3 regions of the Aquitalea sp. genome follow, and region 1 is predicted to be linked to each of the others. Evidence: predicted binding sites of a transcription regulator. Region 1 holds the regulator's gene; each other region holds the start of a gene.
The links. Region 1 encodes sigma-54, which starts transcription at its own class of promoters, with help from an activator protein. Its sites were predicted from a motif close to CTGGCACGCTTCATGCTT; they were not measured.
Positions count from the first base shown of each region.

Region 2: a site for sigma-54 is predicted at 1,873-1,890, ahead of glnK (P-II family nitrogen regulator). Genes of this name have one in related genera too.
Region 3: a site for sigma-54 is predicted at 2,976-2,993, ahead of QVF59_RS14055 (GntP family permease). Genes of this name have one in related genera too.

Region 1 is NZ_JASLFG010000055.1:28,972-33,944, reverse strand. It holds gene lptC (LPS export ABC transporter periplasmic protein LptC) at 1-221, shown strand, start outside; gene lptA (lipopolysaccharide transport periplasmic protein LptA) at 211-765, shown strand; gene lptB (LPS export ABC transporter ATP-binding protein) at 762-1,493, shown strand; gene QVF59_RS18205 (RNA polymerase factor sigma-54) at 1,497-2,918, shown strand; gene hpf (ribosome hibernation-promoting factor, HPF/YfiA family) at 2,990-3,313, shown strand; gene ptsN (PTS IIA-like nitrogen regulatory protein PtsN) at 3,434-3,898, shown strand; gene hprK (HPr(Ser) kinase/phosphatase) at 3,891-4,847, shown strand; gene rapZ (RNase adapter RapZ) at 4,828-4,973, shown strand, end outside.
Region 2 is NZ_JASLFG010000024.1:20,724-25,696, forward strand. It holds gene QVF59_RS07580 (ammonium transporter) at 140-1,450, opposite strand; gene glnK (P-II family nitrogen regulator) at 1,481-1,819, opposite strand; gene QVF59_RS07590 (accessory factor UbiK family protein) at 2,088-2,375, shown strand; partial or broken gene QVF59_RS07595 (magnesium chelatase domain-containing protein) at 2,382-2,609, shown strand; gene QVF59_RS07600 (hypothetical protein) at 2,670-4,544, shown strand; gene QVF59_RS07605 (hypothetical protein) at 4,777-4,973, opposite strand, start outside.
Region 3 is NZ_JASLFG010000038.1:32,386-37,358, reverse strand. It holds gene QVF59_RS14065 (CoA transferase subunit A) at 1-644, opposite strand, end outside; gene QVF59_RS14060 (3-hydroxybutyrate dehydrogenase) at 668-1,444, opposite strand; gene QVF59_RS14055 (GntP family permease) at 1,506-2,897, opposite strand; gene QVF59_RS14050 (sigma-54 interaction domain-containing protein) at 3,188-4,603, opposite strand; gene QVF59_RS14045 (carboxymuconolactone decarboxylase family protein) at 4,739-4,973, shown strand, end outside.

The DNA.
Region 1 (4,973 bases):
AGAAAGTCACACTGATCCAGCCTGCCACCGGTACCCAACAGGAAACCCGTGTGCTCAGCAGCAATATGCGCATCGACACCGTACGCCATATCGCCCAGTCCGCGGCATTGAGCCACTTCTACTACGGCAAGTCGACCGGCAGCGCCGTCGGCTTCATCTACGAACAGCAGGCCGGCCAGTTGCAGCTGCTGTCCAATGCAAAGGTCACTTATGAAAAATAACTGCCGCCGCTTCATCCGGCTGGCCTGGCTGGCCCTAGGCCTGTGCGCCCTCCAGACTGCCCATGCCGAAAAGACTGACCGCGACAAACCCATCGAAATCAGTGCCGACCGCGGCAATCTCGATCAGCTCAAGGGCGTCACGGTATGGCAGGGCAATGTCATCATCATTCAGGGTACACTCAAGCTGAATGCCGACCGCGCCACCGTCACCCAGGACAAGCAGGGGAACCAGACCATGCAGGCCACCGGCCGCCAAGTTGTCTTCCGCCAGAAAATGGATGGCAAGAACGAATGGATCGAAGGCCAGGCCAACCAGTTGGACTACAACACCGTCACCCACGCCGCAGTGCTGACCGGCAACGCCCGCGTCAAGCGTGGCAACGACTTGGTCATCGGCAATGTGATTACCTACAACACCGAAACCGAAATGTATGACGTCAGCAGCGGGGCCAGCAGCAATGGTGGCCGTGTCACTGCCATCATCCAGCCCAAGCCCAGGGACAACACCCCTGCCGCCAAAAAAACCGACGGAAGCGCGCAATGAGCGGCCCCAGCATCCTTAAAGTGGAGCGGCTGAAAAAGCGCTTCAAGAAACGCACGGTGGTCAAAGACGTCGCCTTGCAGATCCAGAGTGGAGAAGTCATCGGTTTGCTTGGCCCGAACGGTGCCGGCAAAACCACCAGCTTTTACATGATTGTCGGACTGATCGGTGCCGATGAAGGCGAAATCACGCTGGATGGCAGCAGCATCACCCATCTGCCCATCCATCAGCGCGCCCGCCTTGGCCTGGGTTATCTGCCGCAGGAAGCCTCCATTTTCCGCAAGATGACGGTAGAGGAAAACATTACCGCAGTGCTGGAAATTGCCGGTTACAAGGGCGACAAGCTGGAGAAGGAACTGAGCCTGCTGCTGGACGACCTCAACATCGCTCACCTGCGCGAAAGCAATGCGCTGGCCCTGTCCGGCGGCGAGCGACGCCGGGTGGAAATTGCCCGGGTACTGGCCACCCGCCCACGCTTCATCCTGCTGGACGAACCCTTTGCCGGTGTCGACCCGATTGCCGTGATCGACATCCAGAAAATCATCACTTTCCTGCAACAGCGTGGCATCGGCGTACTGATAACCGACCACAATGTCCGGGAAACCCTGCGCATCTGCGACCGGGCCTACATCATCAGCGATGGCTCGGTACTGGCATCCGGCGAACCGGAAGAACTGGTCAACAACGAGAAAGTGCGCCAGGTCTACCTGGGCGAGCACTTCCACCTGTAAACCATGAAACAGTCATTACAGCTCCGGGTTTCACAGCAACTCACCCTCACTCCACAACTGCAGCAGTCGATCAAGCTGCTGCAGCTGTCCACGCTTGACCTGCAAACCGAGGTAGAGCGCTTCCTTCTGGACAACCCCATGCTGGAACGCGGCGACGACCTGCCCGCGCAGGAAGGCCCCGCCACCGAGTCCGCCAGCAGCAACGAAGAATCAACCACCCCCACATCCGACAGCAGCGACAATGACAGCCACAGCGAAAGCAGCGGCGAGCTGACCGACTGGGGCAGTGGCAGCCGGCGCAACGACGGTGACGATGAGTTCGACCCCATGCTGAATGTCCCCTGCCCGGTCAGCCTGCGCCAACATCTGCTGGCCCAGTTGGGGGAGCTGACGCTGCCCACCAGGGATCAGGCCATCGTACAGCTGCTGATTGAAGAACTGGACGATAACGGCTTTCTCACCATCGACATGGAAGAACTGGCCAGCAATCTGCCGCTGGAACTGGAACTGGAATGCGACGAACTGATGGTTGGCCTGCGCCTGCTGCAGCAGTTCGACCCTGCAGGCATTGCCGCACGCAGCCTTGCCGAATCACTCAGCCTGCAGCTGGCTCGCCTGCCGCACCAAGAGCCTGGCCATGCCCTGGCATGCAAGATCGTGGCAGAGCACCTCAGCTTGCTCGGCAATCGGGACTACACCCGCCTCAAGCGCATACTGGGCGCGGATGACGAAGCCATCCGCCAGGCACAGCAACTGATCGCCCGACTGACTCCCCACCCCGCCGCCGGTTTCGGCGGCGAAGACGTGCACTATGTCATCCCGGATGTCACCGTACGCAAACGCCGCGGCCACTGGGTGGCCGAACTCAATAACGGGGCGGTACCGCGCTTACGCGTCAACCAGCTGTACGCCCAGATGCTGTCGGAAAACCGCAGCGCAGCAGGCGAACTGACCGGTCGCCTGCAAGAAGCCAAGTGGCTGGTCAAGAACATCCAGCAACGATTTGACACCATTCTGAAAGTGTCAGAAGCTATAGTCGAAAGGCAACAAGCGTTCTTTGAACACGGTGAAGTGGCCATGCGCCCGCTTATCCTGCGTGACATTGCAGACGAGCTGGGATTGCATGAATCCACGGTGTCACGCGTCACCACCCAGAAATACCTGCTCTGCCCTCGCGGCCTGTTCGAACTGAAATACTTTTTCGGCAGCGCACTGGAAACCGACAGCGGCGGCGAATGCTCAGCCACCGCCATCAAGGCCCATATCCGTCGCATGATCGATGGTGAGAACACAGCCAAGCCGCTTTCGGACAGCGCCATTGCCGACGAACTGGGCAAGCAAGGGATACAGGTTGCAAGACGCACCGTTGCGAAGTATCGTGAAGCTATGCAGATACCGCCGGTCAATCTGCGCAAGGCACTGTAAAGCGTGTCTTGAAGAATATCCGCTCGCCCGGCCGACCCGACCGGGCAGTCAACACAAGAAGGAGTTAGGGTATGAACCTCAAAGTAACCGGTCTCCACCTCGAAGTAACCCCGGCAATCCGTGAATTTCTGGAAAGCAAGCTGGAACGTATCACCCGCCATGTCGATCACGTGATCGACGTCACCGTCACCCTGTCGGTGGACAAGCTGGTACAGAAAGCGGAAGTCAACGTTCATCTTTCCGGCAAGGATATCCACGTAGAAGCCACCGACTCCGACATGTACGCTGCCATCGATGCGCTGATGGACAAGCTGGATCGACAGGTACTCAAGCACAAGGAAAAACAGAGCGAACACCGCGCAACTCCGCAAGTTCAGCCGGAAGCATCCCTGTAATCACCTGACCGACGATGCGGGAACCCACGGGTTCCCGTTTTTATTTGCACGGAGCCTTTTTCATTTTGATGAAGGCAACGTAGAATTGGCCAGTTTTTGTAGCCGTGTGCATACATTCCTATGAGCCTGATTGGCAAAATCCTGACACAGGACCACATTCTTCCGGACCTGGATGTCGCCAGCAAGAAACGTGTCTTCGAGCAGGTGGGCCTCCTTATCGAAAATACCCACGGCATTGCGCGCAGTGAAATTTTCGACTGCCTGTTTGCCCGGGAAAAACTGGGCTCCACCGGCCTGGGCCAGGGCGTGGCCATTCCGCATGGCCGGGCCAGAGGGCTCAAGGAAGCTGCAGGCGTGTTCATCCGCCTGAAAAACCCCATTCCTTTCGATGCCCCGGACGGCAAGCCCGTGCAAAGCCTGTTTGTACTGCTGGTTCCGGAGCAGGCAACTGATCTGCATCTGCAGGTTCTGTCAGAACTGGCCCAGCTTTTCTCCAGCAAACAATTGCGTGAGCAACTGCTGAGTGCGCCATCGCGTGCCGATCTATACCAGCTGCTTACCGGATGGAATACCAACAATGCCTAGCATTACCGTGCGCCGGTTGTATCAGGACAATCAGCAAAAGCTCAACCTGACCTGGGTTGCAGGAACCGGCGGCGCGGACAGCCCCATCGGCAATGATGAACAACGCCCGACACTGGCGCTGGTAGGCCACCTCAACTTCATCCACCCCAACCGGGTCCAGGTTCTGGGCCTGGCTGAGGTCGATTATCTGAACCGGCTGGAACAGTCTGCCGCCAAAACGGCGCTGGACCAGTTGTTCCACAAGACCATGTCGGTGGTGATGGTAGCCAATGGCCAGCAAGTACCCAAACTGCTGCGCGATTACTGCCACACCCATAATGTGCCATTGATGAGCACACCGCTGGAAAGCCCCTACCTGATGGATGTACTGCGCATCTATCTGGCTCGCGCGCTGGCGGTATCCACCGTACTGCACGGGGTTTTTCTCGACGTGCTGGAAATCGGCGTGCTGATCATGGGCGACTCGGCCATGGGCAAGAGCGAGCTGGCACTGGAGCTGATTTCCCGTGGCCATGGCATGGTGGCAGATGATGCCGTCGAACTCTATCGCATCGGCCCGGAAACTCTGGAAGGCCGCTGCCCGCCACTTCTGCGTGACTTTCTGGAAGTTCGTGGCCTTGGCATTCTGAACATCCGCACCATATTCGGTGAAACTGCAGTTCGCCCGAAAAAAGTGCTAAAACTGATTATCCACCTGGTCAAGGCCAACGATCAGGCAATGCAGGCACTGGACCGGCTGAATATCCAGTCGGAAACCCAGGACATCATCGGCGTCACCGTACGCAAGGTGGTATTGCCGGTTGCTGCGGGCCGTAACCTGGCGGTACTGGTCGAAGCTGCAGTGCGCAATTACATCTTGCAGCTGCGCGGCATCGACAGTACCCGTGAATTCATTGAACGCCACACCAACTTCCTCAGGGATCAGGAAAATGCGCCTGATATTGATTAGCGGCCTGTCCGGCTCCGGCAAGTCCATCGCCCTGCGCGCCCTGGAGGATTCCGGCTTCTACTGCGTGGACAATCTGCCGGCCACCATGCTGCATGAAGCCATGTCGCTCTATGCCGATTATGGCTA
Region 2 (4,973 bases), on a different contig from region 1:
AGCAAGGTAAAAGCACCGGGTGTGACCCCGGTGCTTTTTTTATGCACTGAAACCTAACATAGCCCTCGCGGCAGCCAAAAAAAGAGGGCGCCGAAGCGCCCCTAAGTCCCTTACCACAAAATCTGTCTAAGCGCGTGGCTTACTCCACACGTTCGCCGTGCAGTACCACGTCCAGGCCTTCGCGTTCTTCGTCTTCAGCCACACGCAGACCAACAACCACGTCAATGATCTTCAGCAGGATGAAGGTGATGATGCCGCAGTACACCACGGTGACTCCCACGCCGATAGCCTGAGTCGCCAGGCTGCCCTCAGCGCCGCCAATGCTCTTCACCGCGAGCACACCTGTCAGCAGGGCACCCACGATACCGCCCACACCATGTACACCGAATGCGTCCAGGGAATCATCATAGCCCAGCATGTGCTTCAGGCCAGTTGCACCCCAGAAGCAAACTACACCGGCAACGGCACCGATAATCAGCGCACCCTTTACATCCACAAAACCAGCAGCCGGCGTGATGGCAACCAGACCAGCGACTGCGCCGGAAGCAATACCCAGCACCGACGGCTTTTTCTTGTGAATCCACTCAGCAAAGGTCCAGGCAAGAGCTGCCAAGCCAGTTGCAACCTGTGTGGTGACCATCGCCATGCCGGCACGGCCATCGGCGGCAGCTGCGGAGCCAGCGTTAAAGCCGAACCAGCCAATCCACAGCATGGATGCACCGATCAGGGTCAGAATCAGGTTATGCGGCGGCATGGCTTCCTTGCCGAATCCAATACGCTTGCCCATTACCAGGGCGCAAACCAAACCAGCAATACCAGCATTGATGTGCACCACGGTGCCGCCAGCAAAGTCCAGCACGCCTTGACCACTCATCCAGCCGCCCGGACCCCATACCCAGTGGGCAACCGGTACATAAACCAGCAAAGACCACAGTGCAGTAAAGATCAGCAGCGCAGAGAATTTCATCCGTTCAGCAAATGCGCCGGTGATCAGTGCCGGGGTAATGATGGCAAAGGTCATCTGGAACATCATGAACACCGATTCCGGAATGGTACCGGCAGCAGGGTGAACCGCTACCTTCTTGGTATCGGCGATGTAGTCCATGCCATCCAGGAAGACACGGCTCAGATCACCCAAATAGGGATTACCAACGGTGAACGCCAGGCTGTAGCCAACAATGGCCCACAGCACAGTCACCAGTGCCGTGATGGCAAAGCTTTGCATCAGGGTTGCCAGCACGTTCTTCTTGCGAACCATGCCACCATAGAACAGTGCCAGGCCCGGGATGGTCATGAACAGCACCAATGCAGTGGAGGTCAGCATCCAGGCGGTATCGCCGGAGTTGATCACCTTGAAATCGGCCAGGGCCGGACCAGCTGGTGCATCCGCCAGTACCGGCAGTGCCAGTGCTAGCAGGCTGCCACCCAATGCAGCAAGTTTCTTCTTCATTTGATTTCCCCTGTATGGCAATGGCGTCGCTTAAACCGCGTCGATACCGGTTTCACCGGTCCGAATCCGTACGATTTGTTCCAGTTCGAAGACAAAAATCTTGCCGTCGCCAATTTTACCGGTACGTGCCGATTTTTCGATGGCCTCAACAACCTGGTCCAGCAGGCTGTCGTCAATGGCGATCTCCAGTTTTACCTTGGGCAGAAAGTCCACTACGTACTCAGCACCACGATACAGCTCGGTATGGCCCTTCTGACGGCCGAACCCTTTGACTTCCGTGACGGTAATCCCTTGTACGCCGATGGCGGATAGTGCTTCACGTACTTCATCAAGCTTAAATGGCTTGATCACGGCGGTGACCAGTTTCATGTTCACTCCTTTGCAATGGATCCAGATGTATGTTTGCGTTGCTGAAGTCACTAGTGCACAAACTGTGCCAGCTTGCTATCTGCTTGTTACATAAGAATTTTCCATATCAAAATCCGTATTTGCATGGTGAAACTACGTATCGGCACCATGACAGAGCATTTATGATGATTCCTTTGCACTGCATTGGTGCGGCGGGTGAAACTGCAGCTGCAAGGGGATTTTGCTAAACTCAATAAGGAATATTGTCCCCAATCCAAGGAGCATCGAAATGTTGAGCCAGAAAATTTTTGAAGAAATCAGCAGCAAGATCAGCGATACCATCGCCGCCAGTCCGGCCAAGGATATAGAGAAGAATATCAAGGCCATGATGGCTTCCACCTTTTCCCGCATGGATCTGGTCACCCGTGAAGAATTCGATGTGCAACAGGAAGTCCTGGTACGTACCCGCGAAAAGCTGACTGCTCTTGAAGCGCGTCTGGCCCGACTTGAGTCTCAGGTTTTCCCCGAGGAGGCGCAGGCAAAGTCTGAAGCACAGGCCGAGCTTGGCCATTCCTGATTACGCATGTCATTGGCTCTTGTTGCAAGTCGTGCCCTGGCCGGCTTGCACGCTCCAGAAGTGGCGGTGGAGGTCCATCTGGCCAATGGACTGCCGCAGTTCACCATCGTTGGCTTACCCGATACCGAGGTTAAAGAGAGCCGTGACCGGGTACGTGCCGCCATCATCAACTCCGGTTTTGAATTTCCGGCGCGCCGTATCACCGTCAATCTGGCTCCCGCTGATCTGCCTAAGGTGTGAGGTTTCGTGCTATATGAGACTGCGCCAAATTATTTGAGAATAGGACTTTAAAGGATGCAACCAAGCTCCTTGGAGCAACGCTCACTAATGCGGCTTGAAGGCTTGTGGAAAGTGGTTTACCACGGAAGCCTGCATGACTGCGTAGCTAAGGAGAAGGCCCCGAGGCTTTCAATTTTCTTTGGCAAGCTTGCAAACCAAGTTGCGCCATCGACGCCAGCTGATTTTAAAACAGTTGGGCAGCCTATCGAGATTCCCGTCCCTGTTGGCGAGTTGATGCGCTTGCCAATCAATGTCGTCGTGAATAATTGTCGTTTGGCGATCGATCCTAAACTCCCTCTACCTTCAGAAGAGATAGGCGATTTTAATGTTGAGCTTGAGGCTGCCAATATTCGGCTCATCGATCGCTTCTCCTTATCTGAGAATGGGAGCTTTCTTATTCCATTGCGTGAGGGTAAGACGCCTGCTCCTGGGAATGAAAATGCAAAGTCTTATTATGTTGCTATTCAAGCCCACGGAAATCCTTACTACTTGATGGTTCCGTGCAGTGAAGTGTTTCGTTTTTTCTACTGTACCTCCAGTAGGATGGCGAATACCATTCTTTCCACAAAGATTCTTGACCCCAATCGGTACATTATCAATCCAGCCCATACTAACGTGGATAAGAAAAATCCTCGGGTTGCGGCTGTATGGTTACGGCAATGGATGCTGAATCAAGATCGCCGCCATATAGCTCGGCTATTTTTTACCCCAGGGGCATTTGACGAAGCAGCCAATATTTTTCTAAGGGCCGCAGGCCGTTGCCCTGAGGATGGGAAGTATTTTGAGCGCGCATTAATAGCTTTTCCACCTGCTCATGGAAGGATGAATTTAAAACTTATCTACCGTACGAGCATGGTTGATGGCTATGTCAGCTACTTCGTTACTCGAATTCTTCGCTCGGACTGGGCAATGGACTTTGACGCGATTCATTTTGGCCGAGACAATGACAATGAGCGGGTTGCGTGTGATGAAGAGCGAGAGGGGTTAGAGGAGCAAAGTAGGTCTGGACCGCCAGCAGTGCCGGAGGTTGGTACGGAGATCACCTCGTTAGTTGATGAAGGTGCGGATGCTACGCTTACTCAGATGGAGCTGGCTGATGCTGATTTTGCCGCCCGCTTCCCAGAGCTGGAAAAAATCCCTTCACCCAAAATCCCAAAGCAAGATCAGGTCAGTAAAGGAAATGATGATCGCCGTCGCGTAGTGGTAGAAGGAGGATCATTGCTGGAATTTTGTGAGGAGACCGAAAAAAAACTGGTTTCTACTATCTTGGTCGCGATTAATAAGGGCGATGAGATCCAATCAGAGCAAGAGGCGAATTTGCCCCTGGAGAGCTTGTCCCCTGCTCCTCATACGAAGTTGGATGAAATTTTGCTTTTGCTAGACGAGGCTGAACGCGCTGGCAATGTAAAAGTTGATTACAAGTCTGTTCTAGGCAATCGTGTCATATACCGCTCAAGGATTCTTAATCGATTGCCACGTGAGCACGAGGGTAAGTCACCACAATGGCTTTTTTTAGATCCCTCTCGAAAAGAAACACGTCCCGTGCTGGTGGCTGCATTGCGCTATGGTGGTCAGCTGCGTTATTTAATTGACTTCATGCACCCCAAAGAAGCTAGTGGCTCCTCAATGCTTGTACTTTGGGATCCAGAGGGGTATCCCTTACCTAGGCGCTCCCTAAGCCTCGCGATTGATGGATGTATCAGTAACATCTCAGTCAGCCTGAAAAATTGCGTTCTTGTTACGCCTTGTTGTGGTTTTCGGATAAAACATAGTAAGGGTACTAGCACTGACTATAAATATCTCCTCGACAAGATATTTGAACCTGGTCGCGATGAGATGCATTTGCTGATTAATCCTCCTCCGAGGAAAAGGAAGCAAAAAAGGGTATAAACGTTAGGGCGTTTTGATAGAAGGTCAACTCACAATCCACCTAGGGTTGCAAAATTTTAATGTGCGAATATTACTTGTAGCAGGCCATAGTGTTGGTCAAGTCTGACCGGTTTTATCTTCAGAAGATGGGCTTAGTTAAATAAGCGAATCTCAACTGAATAAAATAGATTCTAGCGCTGTGCACATTCCTATCTTTTATGGTGAGGCTAGCTTGCCAGCCACTGGATGGGCACTACTCGAGTGGCTTCTCCTCGGCCTTGTGTGTACGAATGCGCAGGGCAATCCCGATGCCCGCTATCCACCAAGTGAGGCCCATCACCTGTTTGACCAATCTGCCAACCATTTTGATTTGTCTTTGGCATATCTGCGGCTTAATATTGATGTATTCATGATCGCAGTGCGCCGCATTTGAAGAAACGCTGTGGAAAC
Region 3 (4,973 bases), on a different contig from region 1:
ACCAGTCGCTGCACAAAGATACCGGGGGTGTGGATGGCATCCGGGTCCAACACGCCGTTTTCGACAATCTCTTCCACCTCGGCCACGGTGATGCGTCCGGCCATGGCCACATTGGGATTGAAATTGCGCGCGGTGCGGCGGTAGACCAGATTACCGGCGCGGTCGGCCTTCCAGGCCTTGACCAGGGCAATGTCGGCAAACAGCGCTTGCTCCAGAATGTGCTGGTGGCCGTTGAATTCGCGCACTTCCTTGCCTTCGGCCACCAGCGTGCCGTAGCCGGTGCGGGTGAAGAAGGCGGGGATGCCGCTGCCGCCAGCGCGCAGTTTTTCCGCCAGCGTGCCTTGCGGGGTGAATTCCAGCTCCAGCTCGCCACTCAGGTACTGGCGTTCGAATTCCTTGTTTTCGCCGACGTAGGACGACACCATTTTGCGGATCTGCCGGGTTTGCAGCAGTTGCCCCAAGCCAAAGCCATCCACCCCGGCATTATTGGAAATGGCGGTGAGATTGCGCACCCCGCTGTCGCGCAGCGCGGCAATCAGTGCCTCGGGAATGCCGCACAGGCCGAAGCCGCCCACGGCAATGGTCTGGCCGTCGGCCACAATGTCCGCCAGTGCGCTGGCGGCATCCGGGTAAAGCTTGTTCATTGCATTGTCCTTGCTTGCTTTGCTTATTGGGCAGTCCAACCGCCATCCATGGCCCAGGCGGCACCGCGTACTTCATCGGCAGCCGGGCTGCACAAAAACACGGCCAGCGCACCCAGTTGCGCCGGGGTGACAAACTGGCCGGAGGGTTGTTTTTCGGCCAGCAAATCGTGCTGGGCCTGCTGCGGGTTGATGCCCTGTGCGCTGGCGCGGTCGGCAATCTGCTGTGCCACCAGCGGGGTGAGCACCCAGCCCGGACAAATGGCATTGCAGGTGATGGGGCTGTGGGCGGTTTCCAGTGCCACGGTCTTGGTGAGGCCCAGCACCCCATGCTTGGCTGCCACATAGGCAGACTTGCCGCTGGAGGCCACCAGCCCGTGGGTGGAGGCGATATTGATGATGCGGCCCCAGCCGCGCTGGCGCATCAGCGGCAGCAGCAGGCGGCTGGTGTGGAAGACCGCGCTCAGGTTGATGGCCAGCACCTTGTCCCACTGCGCTGGCGGAAAGGCTTCGATGGGGGCTACATGCTGGATGCCGGCATTGTTCACCAGAATGTCCACGCCGCCGGTTTCGTGTGCGGCAAAGGCACACAGTGCGTCAACCTGGGCCGGGTCGGACAAATCGGCCGGATGATGCCAGGCCTGCACGCCGGTGGCGCGGATGTGGGCCAGTGCTGCCTCAACATCGCCAAAGCCGTTGAGTACGATATCGGCCCCCGCTTCGGCCAGTGCCAGGGCAATGCCCAGACCGATGCCGCTGGTGGAGCCGGTAACCAGCGCGGTTTTGCCTGCCAGTGTTGTCATGTTGATTGTCCTGTCTGGCCCTGCACAGCGCAGGGCCGGGGTAGGGGATGGCTGGATGGAATCAGACCAGTCCGGTGAGATAGAACACGCTGATCACGAAAAACACCGCCAGCGTCTTGATCAGGGTGACGGCAAAGATGTCGCGGTAGGCCTCGCGATGGGTGAGGCCGGTGACCGCCAGCAGGGTGATCACCGCGCCGTTATGCGGCAGGGTGTCCATGCCGCCACTGGCCATGGCCACCACCCGGTGCAGTACTTCCAGCGGAATGCCTGCCGCCTGGCAGGCGCTGATGAACTGCTCGCCCATGGCGGCCAGTGCAATGCTCATGCCGCCGGATGCCGAACCGGTGACGCCGGCCAGCGTGCTGACCGTGACTGCGGCATTCACCAGCGGATTGGGGATGCTCTGCAAGGCATGGCCAATCACCATGAAGCCGGGCAGGGCGGCAATGACAGCGCCAAAGCCGTATTCCGATGCGGTGTTCATCGCGGCCAGCATGGCACCGGCAATCGCTCCCTTGCTGCCTTCGGCAAAGCGCTCCTTGATGGCGGGCCAGGCGGTGAGAGCTACAAAGGCAATGCCCAGCAGCAGGGCGGCTTCCACCGACCAGATGGCGGTGACGGTGGAAATCTGGGTGGTAACCGGCTTGGCCATGCCGGCCAGATGCAGTTCGTGACTGCTGCCGTACCAGGCGGGAATCCAGCGGGTGAAGGCAAAGTTACTGATGCCGATCAGCAGCAGCGGCGCGATGGCCAGCCAGGGCGAGGGCAGGCTGCTGGTGTCGACGTGTTCCGGCTCGTTGCGCAAATCGGTGCCATAGCCTTCACCGCGCGCCATCAGGCTGCGGCGGCGCCATTCCAGATAAGCCAGCCCCACCAGGGTGATGAATACCGCACCGCAAATACCCAGTGCCGGAGCAGCCCAGGCGGTGGTCTTGAAAAAGGTGGTGGGGATGATGTTCTGGATTTGCGGCGTGCCGGGCAGGGCGTCCATGGTGAAGGAAAACGCGCCCAGCGCCACGGTGCCGGGAATCAGCCGTTTGGGAATATTGCTCTGGCGGAACAGTTCGGCGGCAAAGGGGTAGACGGCAAACACCACCACAAACAGTGATACCCCGCCATAGGTCAGCAGCGCGCACACCGCCACGATGACGGCGATGGCACGTTTCTCGCCGATAAAGCGGATGACGGCGGCAACGATGGATTTGGAAAAGCCCGACATTTCCACCAGCTTGCCAAACACCGACCCCAGCAAGAACACCGGGAAGTACAGCTTGATGAAGCCCACCATCTTGTCCATGAACAGTCCGCTGAAGGCGGGCGCCACGGCGGAGGGGTCGGTCAGCAGCACCGCGCCCAGGGCAGCCAGCGGTGCCATCAGGATGACGCTGTAGCCGCGATAGGCGGCCAGCATCAGGAAAAACAGGGCCAGCAAAACCACGATAAAGCTCATGGTGTATCTCCTCATATTGTTGTATGGCCTGTGCCAGACCGGACGATCATGGGTATGCCCCATGTCGCTGCCTGGATATTGCAGGAAGCGTGCCAGAATTTCTATCTGTTATAAATCAATGATTTAGTGTGATTTGTGAACGTTGGGGTCACGGATTGTCTCGATTTGGAGACGAGCAAGGTGGCATCGTCGGCTGGAAAGCCTTGTGGCAGCAGGGAAAGCGTGAAAGTCTCGCTTTGTAGACGTCGTCTCTTTGTGGAGACGACATAAAAGAATGATCGCGCTGCGATTCAGAATTGGCTGGGGTTGATGCCCAGCGCAGCCAGTTTTTTGTACAGGGTGGCGCGGCCCATGCCCAGTTGGCGCGCCGCCGTGGGGACATGGCCATTGGCCTGTTGCAGCGCCTGGTGCAGCAATTGCGCCTCGAAGTCGGCTATCTGCTGCTGGTAGCTGGCCGCACCGGCTTGGGGGGTGTTGTGGATGGGGCCCAGCAGTGCCTGGATGTCGGCCTCGTCCAGTAAGCTGCCCTGGGCCAGCATGCTGGCGCGCTCCAGGATATTGCGCAGTTCACGTACATTCCCTGGCCAGTGATAGGCGGCCAGCCGCTGCAAGGCGGCATGGCTGATCTGGCTACGTGCCAGATGACCATGGCGCGCCAGTTGACCCAGCAGTGCTTCGGTCAACTCGGGCAGGTCTTGCAAGTGTTCGCGTAGCGCTGGCAGGTGGATGGTCAGCACATTCAGCCGGTAATACAGGTCGGCACGAAAGCTGCCGGCCGCCACTTTTTCTTCCAGCCGGGTCGAGGTGGCGGCAATGATGCGGATATCGGCGCGCAACACCCGGTTGGCACCCAGTTGTTCGAATTCCTTGTCCTGCAATACCCGCAGCAGCTTGGCTTGCAGGCTGGCCGGCATATCGCCTATTTCATCCAGAAACAGGGTGCCGCCATCGGCCAGTTGCAGCTTGCCGGTACGGCCTTTTTTATCCGCTCCGGTATAGGCGTTGGGACTGGCACCAAACAGTTCGGCTTCCAGCAGGGTGTCCGGGATGGCCGCCATGTTCAGGCTGACCAGCGGCTTGCCGGCGCGCGGCGAGGCGGCATGGATGGCATGCGCCAGCACCTCTTTGCCGGTGCCGGTTTCCCCCAGCAGCAATACCGCGCCTTCCAGCGGGGCGGCCAGCATGGCCTGGCGGCGGACTTCGCTGATCTGGCTGCTGTGGCCGACAAAGTCGTCAAAACTGTATTTGGCGCGCCGGGCCTGGGCCAGCGATTCGCGCGTGGCCGCCAGCTCCTCGCCCAGCCGGGCAAATTTGGCTACCAGCGGGGCCAGTGATTGAATCTGGTCGAACAGGGCAAAACCGACCGCCCCCACAATCTTGCCGCTGGCATCCTTCAGTGGCAGCCGCGTCACCACCAGTTGGTCTTTGCCGGTGGGCATGATGTCCAGCAGCATCGGCACGCCGGTTCTCAGCACTTCGCGCATCTGGCTGTTGGGGATGACGTTTTCCACTGGCTGCCCCAGTGCGCTGGCCGGGTCGGTAAAGCCAAAGCGTTCGGCATAGCGGGCATTGATCCAGATGATGCGTGCCTGTTCATCCACAATCACCGTGCCTTGGTAGCTGTCGTCCATGTGCTGGAACAGCGACTGCATCGCCCATTGGCGCACGTGGTCGTAGTCGGCCAGTTCATTGCTGGAGTGGGGCACGGCGGGTCCTTGCAGGCGATGGGATGCTGCAGATTACCACGCGGGATTTTTTCTGTGGCAGGGCGCAATTCAGTCTTGATTCAATATATAAAAATATATAATATAAAAATGAATTTAATCTGGAAGGAGAGAGCAATGAGTCACGACTACACCGGTTTGGCCCAGGAGCTGGGCAGCAAGCTGGCCGAATTCCGCCGCGAAATTCCCGATACCATGAAAGGCTTTGGCCAGATGAGCCGCGCCGCCCATGCCGATGGCGCACTATCCAACAAAACCAAGGAGCTGATTGCGCTGGCCATCGGCATCGCCAACCGCTGTCAAGGCTGTCTGGCTTTTCACAGCAAGGCCTTGGTGGAACTGGCTTGTACGC